Regions from separate parts of the Streptomyces sp. NBC_00996 genome, predicted to be linked through region 1. Evidence: riboswitches for the same ligand, from Rfam matches in the RefSeq annotation. Region 1 holds a riboswitch; the other holds the start of a gene.
The links. Region 1 has a riboswitch for cyclic di-AMP ahead of OG390_RS07060 (NlpC/P60 family protein). Riboswitches for the same ligand answer to the same signal wherever they lie in the genome.

Region 1 (7,648 bases):
TACGGCTGCTCATCGAACTGCAGGCCGTCGGCGAGGCGGACGAACGTGGCATGCGCACCGTGATGTCCACCCTGAACGGCCAACTGCGGCCGATCCAGGTACGCGACACCGCGGCGGCCTCCGAGGTTCCGCCGACCGAGAAGGCCGACCGGGCCAACCCCGGCCAGGTGGCAGCGCCGTTCGCCGGAGTGGTGACGCTCGCGGTGGCCGAGGGCGACGAAGTGGCGGAAGGCGCCGTGGTGGCCACCATCGAGGCGATGAAGATGGAGGCCGCGATCACCGCCCCGAAGGCCGGAAAGGTGTCCCGGCTCGCCATCAACAAGATCCAGCAGGTGGAGGGCGGCGATCTCCTGGTCGAGATCGCCTGAGCCGTGGTTCGCGCCGGTCGTCGAACAGCCGAGGCTGTACCCCGACCTGACCGGCGCACAGCCATTGCCGTCGCGTCCGAGACGCCCGAGTCTGGGGGAATGTGCCGGATCGTGAGGAGGGCGGGCGATGGGGACGAGCGGTGGCACACCGGACGCCGAGCGTCGGCGGCTGGCCGAGGCCGACGATTCCGGGGTGCCCTGGCGTCGCTGGGGCCCGTATCTGAGCGAGCGCCAGTGGGGGACCGTCCGGGAGGACTACAGCCCGGACGGCGAGGCCTGGTCGTACTTCACCCATGACCAGGCCCGCTCCCGCGCCTACCGCTGGGGCGAGGACGGCATCGCGGGCGTCAGCGACGACAAGCAGCGGCTGTGCTTCGCACTGGCCCTGTGGAACGGTCGCGACGTTGTCGCCGTGCCAGTGGGTCCGTAGCCGCGTCAGCGGCCGTGGGGGATGAACCGGCCGACTGCCTTCCACGCGGCCGGAACCCGACGGTGGCGGAGGGCCGCGGAGGCTCCCGCACGTGGCGGGGGAACCGCCTGAGGCTGCCAGTCGCAGAACGTCGAGGGTCCCTCGGGAAGCGGGTCGCCTCCGGCCCTGTCGTGCTCCTTGAGAGCGACGCTGATCAGCGTGAGCAGGAGCGCCACATCGGCGTCGCAGTCCAGCAGCACGGTGATCCACGACGAGCCGGGGTGCACCCGCACAGCGGTGCTGTGCTGCAGGTGCGGGAGCAGCCGATGGACGGCCGCATGCGTGAGATGCAGGTCCGCGGCGTCGTCGGAGTGGAAGTGGACGATGTCGTGCCCCGACGTCCCGAAGGCGCGCCCTGCGGCGCATCGGGGTGAGCCACTTATCAGGTTCGGCCATGACTCCAGTTGGGTCATGGCGCGATCGGCCACGGTCATGCGCACCATGGTCGCGCACTATTCACCCTGCCAACTACCCCTCTTCACTCTCTGCTTGGTCAGCCGGCCGGCTGTTCCGTGCCTCTCACGATCACTGAGCAGCCCCGCGCACCGAGGCCGCAGGGCTCACGCGGGCCGCGCCGCGCTGTGGATCGCCGAGGCTGCGGCGTAGAAGATCGACTCCTCGCGCACGTATGCCCCCGGGCTCGGCGCGTGGATCATCATGCCGTCGCCGATGTAGAGCCCGACGTGGCTGATGTCGCCGTAGAAGAAGATCAGGTCGCCGGGCCGGATGTCGGCGAGGGGGATGGCCGTACCGACGGTCGCCTGATCGCGCGCGGTGCGCGGGAGTGCGGCCCCTGCGGTTCTCCAGGCGGCCTGGGTGAGGCCCGAGCAGTCGTACGAGCCCGGTCCGGACGCGCCCCAGACACATGGCCTGCCGATCTGTCCACGGGCGAAGGCGAGTACCTTCGCGGCTTTGCTGTCGTACCCGGTGTCCGAGGCGCTGTCCACGCCGATGGGCACGACCGCGGCGATGGACGTGGTGGTGCCGAGAGCGGCCGATTGCTGCGGCTGCCACTCCTCTTCGGGCCGGAGAGGAGTCGTTTGCTCGTAGGCACGCCAGGAATCTTTCGCCGGCCGGGATTCGATCGCCGGGACGGGTGCCGTCAGCTGCGGGGTGTGCCGGGAGAGCAACTCGCGGGCCACCGCGAGCTTCTGCTGGATCTGCTCCTTGGAAGTCTTCAACGAGGCCGAGGGCCGACGCGGTTCCGCGGCGGGTGCCGGCAGGGCCCTGGCGACTTCCTGCCGTGTCCGTGGCGCGGCCGGCAGCGCCGCGACGGCCCCGGAGGTCAACTCCGCCACCGGATCGGCAGTCACCCCGGCGACAGGCCCGGCGGTCAACTCCGGGACGGGCCGGGCGGCCCACTCCAGCCCACGGCGCGCGAGCCCGTCCGCCGGACGTTCCGCCGGACGTGTGGGCCGTGCCTCACCCGGGCGCTTCGGCATCCTGTCGGCCGGCAGCCTCGCCGGGACGGTCGGCCCCAACTGCGCGCGCGACACGTCGAACCATTGCCTGGTGACGTCGTCGAGGGCGGGATCCCTGGGCCTGCGCCCGCTGTCGAGCGCAGGGTTGACGCTCCTGCGCGTTCCCGTGGACATCGCGCGGGTGGCGTTGTAGTTCCCGGTGGCGGTCTCGGCCTGGTCGTAGAGGCTGCTGATCCGCTGTCGGACCTCTTCGCGGCTCGGTCCGTCCGCTGCGGGCGGCGTGGCGTCGGGAGCCATGGGGGACGCACTCCTTCCGTATTCCGCCTACCGAGTCGACTGTCGGGTTCGGGTGACGGTTCGCGGAAGGCATGCCCTACGGCCCTTGCCCTGCTGGGCAGTTGGGCCGATTCACCCCAAAGTCGGTCGGGTCCCCGGCCCCGGCTGCCACGGGGGCGCACCGGACTCGGCGGAGGCCGCGCGATCCGGCGAGGTTCGCCGGAGGCAGTCGTGCGGTCCGCCGGTCAACCTAGCCAATTTGTGCGCCTCGCGTGAAGGTTGAAGTGCGAAGTGTCCGATATGTATTTGTGACCTTCGCTGTACTGGCCGCCCCGGCCCGAGCGGTTGGCGTGACCGGGGGTGAACAGCTCGACTGCGATCCCGGTCGTACGCGCTGACCTGGTCCGCTGTCTGCGGGTCGCGCAGTTGATCTCGCAGCCGGAACTGTGGGCTCCATCACAGCGCACGCCGGCATGGGCCTGATGAAGTGACCGAATGCTCGGAGTGCTCATCAACCTCCTGCCGTTCTGGGTCCGCGAACCCCTCTTCGTCGCGCTCGGCATCCCCTTCACCGGCTTTCTTTTCTACGCGGTCGCCAGGGACGGGGAACCACTCATGGCCGCGCTCGGCATCGCCGTGCTCGCATTCACCGCCTTGCGTGTGTACACGATGGTCCGCCTGCTCCGAGCCCGTCGCCCGGCTCAGGACGCCAACGGCGCATGACAGTTCGGCTCGGCATGCGACCGCGACTCACGGCATGAGATGCGCGGTCACGCCATCGGCTGCCTCGACGGCCCGGAGGGTTGCAGTCCTGGCAGCAGCCAGCTCTGGAACGGAGCCCGTGCGGCCAGGACCAGGAACGCCACGCCCACCGCGGTGCTGAATGCCGGTCCGAGTCGCCACAGCTTCTCCATGAAGATGACGACCGTGAGTGCGGCCATCGCCGCGATGTTCATCGTGCCCAGCGGGATGAGGACGATCATGAGCCCCCAGCAGCAGCCTACGCAGTAGAGCCCATGGTGGACCCCGACGCGCAGGTCACGGGCGCCCGGCCGGTAGCCGCCATGGCACACGAGCTGACCCGCGGGGCTTCGGCAGTGGCGCAGGCAGATGTTCTTCAGCGGACTGAACTGGTGGAGTCCGGCCAGCAGGAAGGCCCCGGCGCCGATCCAGCGCCCGGCTTCGGGGGTGGCTGTCGACAAGATCGCCGGTCGCGACGAGGATCCCGTACACGACGAGGCCGAATGCCGCCCACGCGATCAGGTATCCGCCCACGAACTGGGTGATCCGGGCCGCGCGGGCCGCCCCGGAGGACTGACAGCCGATGGCCGGGCCCAGGTGATGGCCATCGGCGCCACGGACTGGACCATCATGGCGATCATCATGATCACCCAGAGCAGGAGGAACGGCGCAAGATCGAGGCCCATCGTTCCCGGCCCCGGCTCCATGCCGTGGGCCTGCTCCACTACGAGGAACCACGCGAGGAGGGTCGGCAGCAGCAAGGGGGACCAGGCGACGCTCATCGTGCGGGCGGGGGTTGGGTTGGCCGGCCGCACGTGTCCGGAGAGGGATGCCCAGTTACGGAACATATTTCCAGGTCATCACGGAAGGCAGCCGATCGCGCGGCAGCCGTTCTGTCCCGCAGAACCTGGCCACCTGCGAGGACGGGGGTGAACCGAGGTGATGACCCGCGTCAGCGAGCGGATGAACCACCGCTACGATCCCGGCCCGTCGTGCGGCTGCGCGGTGACCGCACCCACAGGCGCCGCCGCCCCGAAGGCGTCCGCCGGCGAGGCGCCTGCCCGGCGCGACCACACGTCGGCCCCTTCGAAGCCGACTCATAAGACGACCTTATGGGGTCATAGGTCCAGCCCGACTACTGACTTAGGTTTGCCTTAGCTTAGGCTTCCCGGCGAGTACGTCTGTCACCGCTCGAAGGGAACTGATCATGCCTCGCCCCCTGCGGGTAGCCATTGTCGGAGCCGGCCCCGCCGGGATCTACGCCGCCGACGCGTTGCTGAAATCCGCGGCGGCTGCCGAGCCGGGCGTGTCGATCGACCTCTTCGAGCGGATGCCGGCCCCGTTCGGACTGATCCGCTACGGCGTCGCTCCTGACCACCCCCGCATCAAGGGCATCGTCACGGCCCTGCACCAGGTGCTCGACAAGCCGCAGATCCGCCTCTTCGGCAATGTCGACTACCCGGGGGACATCAACCTGGACGACCTGCGCGCCTTCTACGACGCGGTGATCTTCTCCACGGGCGCGACGGCCGACCGGGCGCTCGACATACCCGGCATCGACCTCGACGGCTCGTACGGCGCGGCGGACTTCGTCTCCTGGTACGACGGGCACCCGGACGTGCCCCGGACCTGGCCGCTCGAGGCGGAGAAGGTCGCGGTCCTCGGTGTCGGCAACGTCGCGCTCGACGTGGCGCGCATCCTGGCCAAGACCGCGGACGAACTGCTGTCGACCGAGATCCCGCCGAACGTCCACGACGGCCTGAAGGCGAACAAGGCCTTGGAGGTCCATGTCTTCGGCCGCCGTGGCCCGGCGCAGGCGAAGTTCAGCCCGATGGAGCTGCGGGAGCTGGACCACTCCCCGAACATCGAGGTCATCGTCGACCCCGAGGACATCGACTACGACGACGGCTCGATCGCGACCCGGCGGGGCAACAAGCAGGCCGACATGGTCGCCAAGACCCTGGAGAACTGGGCCATCCGCGATGCCGGCGACCGCCCGCACAAGCTGTTCCTGCACTTCTTCGAGTCGCCGTCCGAGATCCTCGGGGAGGACGGCAAGGTCGTCGGCCTGCGCACCGAGCGCACCGCCCTCGACGGCACGGGCAACGTCAAGGGCACCGGTGAGTTCAAGGACTGGGACGTCACCGCGGTCTACCGTGCCGTGGGCTACCTGTCCGACGAACTGCCCAAGCTGCCCTGGGACGTCGAGTCCGGCACCGTCCCCGACCAGGGCGGCCGGGTGATCGAGGAGAACGGCGAGCACGTGCAGTCGACGTACGTCACCGGCTGGATCCGGCGCGGCCCCGTGGGGCTGATCGGCCATACCAAGGGCGACGCCAACGAGACGGTCGCCAGTCTGCTGGACGATCACGCGAACGGCCGTCTGCACACACCCGCTTCGCCCGTTCCCGAGGCCGTGGACGCGTTCCTCGGCGAGCGCGGCGTCCGCTTCACCACGTGGGAGGGCTGGCACCGGCTGGACGCCGCGGAGAAGGCCCTTGGTGAGCCGCAGGGCCGCGAGCGCGTGAAGATCGTCGAGCGCGAGGACATGCTCGACGCGAGCGGCGCGTAGGACCGACTCTTTCTGCCGAGAAGCAGGGGTGGATCGATGACTGACGGGCAGTCAGTCGTCGATCCGCCCGCGGGTCACCCCGGCGGACACCGAAAACCCACCTGACCCCACCGCCCGACGCCTATCGTCAACGTGATTTCCGGGGGACGCCTCGGCTCTCCCGCAGGGACGACGGCGGTGACGAAGTGGAGGGTGAGGGTGCGCTACCGAGAGCTGGGACGCGGTGGGGTGTCGGTGTCCGAGATCGGTTACGGGGCATGGGGGATCGGTGAGTCCGCCTGGATCGGCGCCGCGGAGGACGAATCCGTACGTGCCCTGCACCGCGCCATCGATCTCGGCGTGAACTTCATCGACACCGCGCGCGGCTACGGCGAGAGCGAGCGGATCGTCGGCCGGGTCGTGCGTGAGCGGGCCGGTGACGAGGTGCTCGTCGCGACCAAGGTGCCGCCGAGGAACCGTAGGTGGCCGGCACCGGACGGGCTGGACCCCGCCGAGACATTTCCGGGCGAGCACATCCGCGACAGCCTGGAGACCAGTCTGCGCGCCAGTGGCCTCGACCACTTCGACGTACTGCAGTTCCACGTCTGGAGCGACGACTGGGTCGGCCGGGGCGACTGGCTGGAGACGATCACGCAGCTGAAGCAGGAGGGGAAGGTCCGCCTCTTCGGTGTGTCCATCAACGATCACCAGCCGGACAACGCCCTCGCCCTCGTCCGCGGCGGCGCCGTCGACTGTGTGCAGGTCATCTACAACATCTTCGATCAGGCTCCGGCCGACGCGCTGCTGCCGGCCTGCGAGGAGCACGGCGTCGGTGTCATCGTGCGGGTGGCGCTGGACGAGGGCGGCCTCACCGGTCGGATCACCGCCGGTACCACGTTCCCCGAGGGTGACTGGCGCAACCGTTACTTCCGCGGTGACCGGGCGGCACAGGTCGAGCGGCGGGTGGCCGCGATCGTCGCCGACCTCGGCATCGCCCCCGACGAGATGGCCGAGACCGCGCTGCGATTCGTGCTGAGTTCGCCGGCGGTCTCCACCGCCATCCCCGGCATGCGCAGCGTACGCAACGTCGAGCGCAACACGGCCCTGAGCGACGGACGGCCGCTCACCGCCGAGCAGCTCACCGTGCTGGCCAAGCACCGGTGGCAGCGCAACTTCTACTCCTGATCCGCCGGAGCCGTCGATCCGCCGGAGCCGCCGATCCGCCCATGCGTGGGAGTCGTGGCCTGGCCCGGGCGCGTCGGATTTCGAGAATTCCGGGAGAAGCTGTCGATCCAGCTGCGTCCTGTTCGACGCACGGGTGAGAGCGGGAAGTACGAACCCAAGGAGCACGGCCATGCCCAAGTTGCGCGTACACAACCTGACCATCTCGCTGGACGGCTTCGCCGCCGGTCCTCATCAGCGTCTGGAGCACCCGCTCGGCGAGGGATTCGAAGCCATGCACGAGTGGATGTTCGCCGCGATGCGGGACCGCGCCGACGGCAAGAGCGGGATCGACGTCGAGCACGTCGAGCGGAGCGAGGAGAACATCGGCGCCACGATCATGGGCCGCAACATGTTCGGGCCGCAGCGCGGGCCGTGGCAGGACGAGTCGTGGAGGGGTTGGTGGGGCGACAATCCGCCGTACCACAACGACGTGTTCGTGCACACGCACCACCTGCGGCCGTCGCTGCCGATGGAGGGCGGGACCACGTTCCACTTCACCGACGAGCCCATCGAGACGGTGCTGGAGCGGGCCTTCGAGGCCGCGGCGGGCGAGGACGTGCGCATCGGCGGAGGGCCGGCCACGGTTCAGCAGTATCTG
Region 2 (7,648 bases), 5.0 Mb from region 1:
GACGACGACGGGGGATTCTCGGCGGCGGCCATCGGAATGATGTTCGGTCTCCCCCCGTGCGTGGCGGGCCGCCGTCACCCGGCCGGACGCGGACACGCGGCGGAGCCCGCCCTCGGGCCCGGCACGATGCGCCGCGCGGTCCGCCCGATCGTCCTGGGGCTGCCGGCGGCCGCCGCACTCGCGGTGCTCCGCGCCGCCGCCGGACGGCCGACAGCGCGCTTCGGCGTGAACGGCACGATCGCCAACGCCTCGGGCCCGGCCGTGACGGCCCTCGCCCCCTGGCCGCGCAGCACGATGCACCCGGTCCACTGAAGCCACTGGGGTGACACTCATGCACATCCGTACGTCCTTCCCGTACGAGACCACTCACGAAGACCTCTGGATCCCGCTTCCGGACGGCACCCGCCTCTACGCCCGCGTCTGGCGCCCGCTGACCGACGAGCCCGTGCCCGTCCTCCTCGAATACCTCCCGTGCCGCCTCACGGACTGGACCGCGCCCCGCGACTGGCAACGCCATCCCTGGTACGCAGGCCACGGCTACGCCTCGGTCCGGGTGGACGTCCGCGGCCACGGCAACTCGGAGGGGCTGCCGACGGACGAGTACTCGGAGGTGGAGCTGGCCGACGGGGTGGAGGTCGTCAACTGGCTCGCGTCCCAGCCCTGGTGCACCGGCAAGGTCGGCATGTTCGGTATCTCCTGGGGCGGCTTCAACTCCCTCCGGATCGCGGCCCTCGCACCCGAGCCGCTCAAGGCGATCGTCACGGTCTGCTCGACGGACGATCGCTATGACAACGACGTGCACTACATGGGAGGTTCCGTCCTCGCCGTCGACATGCACGCCTGGGCGGCCACCATGCTCGCCTTCGCCTCCCGCCCGCCCGACCCGGTGCACGTGGGCCAGGTGATGTGGCGCGACATGTGGGTGAAACGCCTGCAGGCGGTGGACCCGCTCATCCATACCTGGCTGTCCCACCAGACCCGGGACGCGTACTGGCGGCACGGCAGCGTCCGCGAGGACTATGGCGCGATCCGGGCGGCGGTCCTCGCGGTCGGCGGCTGGCACGACCCGTACCGCGACACGGTGCTGCGGCTGGTGGAACACCTTCCGCGAGATCGCGTACGCGGCCTGATCGGTCCCTGGTCGCACCAGTACCCCGACCGCGGCCTGCCGCCCGGCCCGGCGATCGGTTTCCTCCAGGAGACCCTGCGCTGGTGGGACCTCTGGCTCCGGGACAAGGACACGGGCGCCCTGTCCACCCCCGTCCTGCGCTCGTACGTGATGGACGCGCACCTCCCGGCGACGATGTACCCGGAGCTCCCCGGCCGCTGGGTGGGCGACCCGGCCTGGCCCTCCCCCTCCGTCACCCCTGTCTCGTACGCCCTCCAGGGCGACCCGGTGGTGATCCGCTCTCCCCAGCACACGGGGGCGGACGCGGGCCGCTTCTTCCCTCTCGGGAACGACGCGGACCTGCCCCCGGACCAACGGGAGGAGGACGCGAGATCCGCCTGCTTCGAATTCGAAGTACCGGAGGAGACCTGGGTTCTGGGCCGTCCGAGAGTCCGGCTGCGGCTGACGTCCTCGGTTCCCCGGGGTCAGGTGATCGCCCGCCTGTGTGATGTGGCCCCCCACGGAGCCTCGACACTCGTCACCCGGGGTGTACTGAACCTGGCAAAGCGTCATGGCCGCGAACAGGCAATTCCCTGGAAGCCTGGTGCTACGGAGGAGGTGGTTTTCGACCTGAACGGCATCGGCTACGCGTTCCCGCCGGGCCATCGCATCCGCCTCGCCGTCTCCTCCGCGTACTGGCCCTGGATCTGGCCGCAGCCGGGCTCGGAGGTCGGTTTCACCCTGGACCCGACGGGCAGCCTGCTGGAACTCCCGGTAAGGACACGGGAGTCGACGCCCTCCATCACGTTCGAGGAACCGGAGCAGTCCGAACCGCTCGGGGTCATCGTCCCGACGACGCTGGACGAACCCCGCCCGGAACGCCTGGTGGTTCGCGACGTGGCCGCCAGCGCCTGGCGCCTGGAGGTCGACCCACGTTACGGCGGCACCCGCGTCTACCCCGACGGCCTCGAATTCACCGAGAACGCGCTGGAGACGTACACCATCAACGACTTCCACCCCCTCTCCGCTCGCGCCCGCTCGACGTGGTCGATCCGCCTGCACCGCCCGGACCTGCCCTGGGACGCGCGTATCTCGACGACCTCCGAAATCACCTGTGACGCGGAGGACTTCATCACCTCCAACGAGGTCATCTGCAAGGACGGCGACGAGGTGGTCTTCCACCGCACCTGGGAGAAGCGGATCCCCCGAACGGCGGGCTAGGCCCTGCCGTCGAACTCCCGCCTGCCCCGCGGCGCCCGCCCTCCGGGCGGACGACGGGAGTTCGACGACAGGCTCTAGAGGGCCGGGGCGCCGTAGGGAACCCTGAGCCCATGGCGCAGACACGGACCGAGGAATTCCTGATGGACCTCGACGAGGGCATGCTCGCGTACTTCCGCGAGATGGCCCACGAGATGGTCACGCGCTTCGGGATCTCACGGGCGGAAGCCGTCGCGAGGATCAACTGGGCATACCAGGGACGGAAGTTCGGGCCGTACCCCGACCTGATGTGCCACGAACTCCCCGAATACTGGGACTACGGCCTCTACTTCAAGCCCAACGCGGGCCGCCTCCCCGACGACGACCGCGACACGGGCCTCTGCGTGTGGGAAGTGCGCCCGGCTCCTCACCGGCATTCCCCGGCCTGGACTCTCGAAGCGTAATGTCCGAATTAAAAGCATTGCCGCTTTGATGCGCCTTGGTCGCGTGAATTGAGTCACGTCCGACTTGCCCCGGCGTCACACCTCCTGACCTCGATTCCCCCTTCGCGAAAGGCAAGTTGAGGATCACATTCCGCAATAATCGGGCATTTCATCCCTTCCTTTTTCGAGGTTAAAGCGGACAGAGCCATGAATTCGGGGCTTGTTCCCGACATGTGCTCTCGCATACGTTCGCCCCGATCCGAGCGGATCGCCGAATCCTGCCGCCGCTCGGAAACCCACCCACCCACGCACGGCAGGAGCGGGGGACCCAGGTAAGCCGCCGATCCGGACACCGGAACGGCTTGGGGTAAAGCCGCGCCCCCACGCGGCCGGGCACCTCCCGCCCGAACCCGACAGCTCACCTCGCAGGCGCCGGAGAGGAAGGTCGTCATGCCCGCACGAGGCCAGCACTGCCACCCCAAGCCCAACCCGCTCATCCGCAGCATGATCGCCGCAGGCACGGGCGGAGTCGCGCTCACACTCCCCCTTGTGTGCGCGACCGGCGCGCACGCCGCCCAGCCGACGCAGGTGACGCAGGTGACGCAGGCCACAAAGGCCGCCACAGTCACGATCTCCGACGTCCAGCTCGTCACCTACAAGGTGGTCGCGGGCGACACCCTGTCCAAGATCGCGCAGAAGTACCCGCAGAGCGGCGGCTGGCAGAAGCTGTACGACGCCAACCGCGCGGTGATCGGTGCGAACCCGGCGATCCTCCCCCCGGGCCTGACGCTGACGGTGGGCACGAAGACCGTGAAGCTGGGCTCGGCGCCCAAGGCGAGCACCACGTCCGCGACGCCGGCCGCCCCCGCCTCCACGAAGACATACGCCAACAATCTGGACGGCTGGATCAAGCAGTCACTGGACATCATGGGCAAGGCGCACATTCCAGGCACCTACAACGGCATCCACCGCAACGTCATGCGCGAGTCCTCCGGCAACCCCCGAGCCATCAACAACTGGGACTCCAACGCCGCTGCCGGCATCCCGTCCAAGGGCCTCCTCCAGGTCATCGACCCGACCTTCAAGGCGTACCACGTCCCCGGCACCTCGATGGACCCCTACGACCCGGTCGCGAACATCACGGCCGCCTGCAACTACGCGGCGGCGAAGTACGGCTCGATCGACAACGTCAACGGCGCCTACTGAGCCACGCTCTCGCGGGCCCTCCCCTGGGCCCCGAAGAGCCGCTCCAGCACCACCGCGATCCCATCCTCCTCGTTCGACAGGGTCACCTCGTCGGCCACCGTCTTCAGCTCCGGGTGGGCGTTGGCCATGGCGACGCCATGGGCGGCCCAGTCGAACATGGGGATGTCGTTGGGCATGTCGCCGAAGGCGAGGGTGGTGGCGGGGCTGAGACCGAGGTGGGCGGCGGCGAGGGCGAGCCCCGTCGCCTTGGTCACGCCGCATGGCTGGAGTTCGACGGTACCCGGCCCCGACATGGTGACCGTCGCCAGCGAACCGACCACTCCCCGCGCCGCCGACGCCAACTCGTCGTCGGACAGCGAAGGGTGACGGAGCAGCACCTTGCTGATGGGCTCCGACCAGAGGTCGTCGCGGCGCGGCACCCGCACGGCCGGCAGCGTCGGATGCGGCATGACATATCCCGGCTCGATGAGCGTCAGGCCGTCCACACCGTCCTGGTCCACCGCCGCGTAGAGCAGCCCGACCTCCGCTTCGATCTTGCCGAGCGCGGTTTCCGCCAGCTCCCTGTCCAGGGTCACCGACCACAGCAGACGGTGCGCCCCGGCGTCGTACAACTGCGCCCCCTGCCCGCACACCGCCAGTCCCTGGCCGCCGAGTTCGTCCAGCAGCGGTCGGACCCTCGGCGCCGGCCGTCCCGTCACCACCAGATGCTGGGCACCCTCGGCCGTGGCTCTCGCCAACGCGGCGCGCGACCGGTCGGAGAGTGTGTCGTCGCCGCGCAGCAGCGTTCCGTCCAGGTCAGTGGCGATGAGTGAATATGCAGTCGGAGCGGCCATGATCCGAAGAATACGGATCGAACGTCTCATCGGCCCGGCGTGAACCGGACGACGTCCGGTATCCCGTCAGCAACGCCGTTCACCGCACGGACGGTATGGGCGGTACGGGCCTTATCGGCCGTACCGGCCGTGGGTGTTCCACTCCCGTCCACACCGACGCAGGCCACCATGTCGACGTCCAACGGCCGTTCCAAGATGCGGAGTTGGCCTGCCGCGAGCCGCGGGCGGGACGAGGGCCCCGAGCCGCACCGATGTGATGCGACGGTCAGGGGGCGCACCCATCGGCAAGGGCGCCCCCTGCCCCCGACTCACCCGTGCGCAGCCACCAAGTGCTTGGCCAGCCGCGGTGAAGCGAACTCCGTCCCGCACACGAACCGCATCACCGTCCCGTACGAGGCCGCCGCCGGCAACCCCGTGAAGTACAACCCGGGCACGGACGACCGATACCCCGCGCCGAGTTTCGGCGTCCCCCGGCTGACCGCGAGCTCGGTACGGAGCTCGTGTCCGAGGAAGTCCATCGAGGCGATGTCGACGCGATAGCCGGTCGCGGCAATGACGTGGTCGGCGGACAGCTCCTCGGTCCGGCCGCCGTGGGTCTGGACGGAGAGGACGGGGTGGCCACCGCGGGCGTCCGCGCGGACGATCCGGGACACCTCGCGGACATCGACCTTGCCCTCGAAGCGGTCGCGCAGCCACCAGGCGCCGAGCGGACCGAGCACACGGCGGACGAGGTAGTGCCGGGCCTGCGCGGGCAGATAGCGGTAGGGCTGCGGGTAGTAGCTCAGTGCCCACAGGGACCAGGCGCGACCGAAGGGTGACTCGGGACGCAGCCTGGGCTGCTGCCACGGGGGTGCGCCGAAGTCGACGGCGCCCTTGCCACGGGACACCACCCGCACCTGCGCTCCCGCCTCCGCCGCGAGCGCGGCCGTCTCCAGCGCGGACTGGCCCGCGCCGACGACGATGAGCTCCTTGCCCGAGAACCGGGTCAGGTCATGGTTCTGGGAGCTGTGGGAGACAGGGCCCGTGGGGGTGGGTCCGTCGGCCGCCGCTGCCGCGAGTTCGGCGGGCAGATGGGCGAGTCCGGACAGACCGGTGGCCACCACGACCGCCCGCGCCGTGAACAACTCCCCTGAACCCAGCTTGAGTTCGAAGCCGCCGGAGCCATTACGGCCGTCCTTGCGGTCGACCGAGACGACCCGCACCCGCTCCAGCTCGGGCACCAGCTTCTGCTGGAACCACTCCCCGTACGCGATGAACGTCTCGACCGGGATGATGTCCTCGTCCGTGACCAGCCGCGGTATCCCCGCCGCGTCGCAGTAGTCGACGAGCGTGTGCCCGCGCTGCGGGGCGTCGACGCTGGAGGCGACCGGGGTCGACTTGAGGAGCATCCCCTCGGGCATGTGATCGCGCCAGCTCACCATGGGCTCGCCGAAGACACGCACCGGGACACCGCGCGCCCGCAGATGGGCGGCGGTGGACAGGCCGAATGGCCCGGCACCAATGACTGCTACCGGATGAATCACGAAGTCCCCTCCCCAGGACGTACTACGTCTACTTCGCGGTGGAACTGTTGGTGCTGCCACGGCGGTTGGTCCGCCACAGCTGATACAGATGCTTCGCGCCCGGCCGCACGAAACGCGCGAGCATCGTGAAGAACGGCCGCAGGTCGTCACCCGCGAGCCACGCCAGCTCCGTACCGCTCGCGCGAGCCGGCGCGTGCGGTGTCGTATAGCCGCTGCGCCGGTAGGCGAGCAGGGCCGGCAGGTCGATGTTCTCCACGATGTAGCGGTGACCGGCCCGCTGTTCCCCCTCTGGAACGGTGCGCCCGGTCAGATCCAGATGCATGGCACGGACGACGTCGATCCCCGACTCGTTCTCGAAGAGCCGGAACTGCGCGCCCATCCGCGGGTTGAAGTCAAGGAGCTTGTACTGTCCGTCGCGCCGGTCGAAGCGCAGGTCGAGGTCGATGACGCCGCTGAAGCCGATCTGTTTGATGAAACGCGCGGCGAGGTCCGCGAGTTCCGGATTGTCGACGACGTACGCATTCGCCGTCATTCCCGCGTGCGGCGGCCAGGAGCGGACTTTCACGCCCGTGAACATCGCGAGCGGCGTCGAGTCCGCGGCGAAGTACGCGTGCACGATCCAGTCCTCGGCCTCCTCCCTCGGCAGGTACTCCTGGAGGATCACACCCGGTTGCGCGCCCCAGTCCCGGGCGAGCGTCAGCAGCCCCTCGCGGGTCGCGATCCGCGTCGTCCCGTTCACCGCAGGCCGGCTGCGACGCACGAACGCCTCGCGGTTCTTGGCGACGAGCGGGAAGCGGGCGCTCTCGGCGAACGCGACGATCTCCTCGTACGACTGGGGAAAGGCCGCCTGCGGGCTGGGGATGCCGTGTTCCGCGCACAGTTCGTGCAGCCCCTGCTTGCTGGCGAGGCGGCGCGGCAGCTTGGCGTCGACGCGCGGAAAGAGAAAGCGGTTCCCCAACTCGTCCTGGTGCTCGGCGATCAGCACGGCGGCCTCTTCGTCCGTCGGGACGAGCACCGTCGGCCGCCCGATCCGCCGCCCGATCCGCAGTAACCCCTCGACGAGCCGCTCCGGTTCCTCCGTCCCGGTGGTCGGCCAGACGAAGGCACGCCGCAGATAGCGCGAGGCCGCAGCGGGCGTGTAACGGTCCTCGGTGATCGCATACATCGGTATGCCGAGCCGGCCCAGACTGCGGATGGCGCCCACCCCACCGTGGTGCAGCGGGTAGTCGCCGAACTTCACGATGAGGCCCGGAACCTCCCGGTCGGCGTCGACCGGCACACTGCTGGAGTTCCTGGCCACGGGTCCCCCCACGCGTCCCCCCTACGGACCGGACCCAC

Region 2: it holds a riboswitch for cyclic di-AMP, as region 1 does, so the genes downstream of both, OG390_RS30535 (transglycosylase SLT domain-containing protein) here and OG390_RS07060 (NlpC/P60 family protein) in region 1, are expected to answer to the same signal.

The regions. Positions count from the first base shown of each region.
Region 1 covers NZ_CP108723.1:1,445,827-1,453,474, reverse strand. The annotation lists gene OG390_RS07075 (pyruvate carboxylase) at 1-368, shown strand, start outside; partial or broken gene OG390_RS07070 (glucosidase) at 496-777, shown strand; gene OG390_RS07065 (luciferase family protein) at 804-1,271, opposite strand; gene OG390_RS07060 (NlpC/P60 family protein) at 1,398-2,555, opposite strand; cyclic di-AMP (ydaO/yuaA leader) riboswitch at 2,564-2,723, opposite strand; gene OG390_RS07055 (hypothetical protein) at 3,030-3,257, shown strand; gene OG390_RS07050 (DUF2182 domain-containing protein) at 3,305-3,736, opposite strand; gene OG390_RS07045 (hypothetical protein) at 3,794-4,123, opposite strand; gene OG390_RS07040 (FAD-dependent oxidoreductase) at 4,483-5,847, shown strand; gene OG390_RS07035 (aldo/keto reductase) at 6,046-7,011, shown strand; gene OG390_RS07030 (dihydrofolate reductase family protein) at 7,181-7,648, shown strand, end outside.
Region 2 covers NZ_CP108723.1:6,473,675-6,481,322, reverse strand. The annotation lists partial or broken gene OG390_RS30550 (hypothetical protein) at 1-204, shown strand, start outside; gene OG390_RS30545 (CocE/NonD family hydrolase) at 332-2,329, shown strand; gene OG390_RS30540 (hypothetical protein) at 2,440-2,769, shown strand; cyclic di-AMP (ydaO/yuaA leader) riboswitch at 3,008-3,195, shown strand; gene OG390_RS30535 (transglycosylase SLT domain-containing protein) at 3,199-3,954, shown strand; gene OG390_RS30530 (HAD family hydrolase) at 3,948-4,787, opposite strand; gene OG390_RS30525 (FAD-dependent oxidoreductase) at 5,096-6,310, opposite strand; gene OG390_RS30520 (ATP-grasp domain-containing protein) at 6,339-7,610, opposite strand.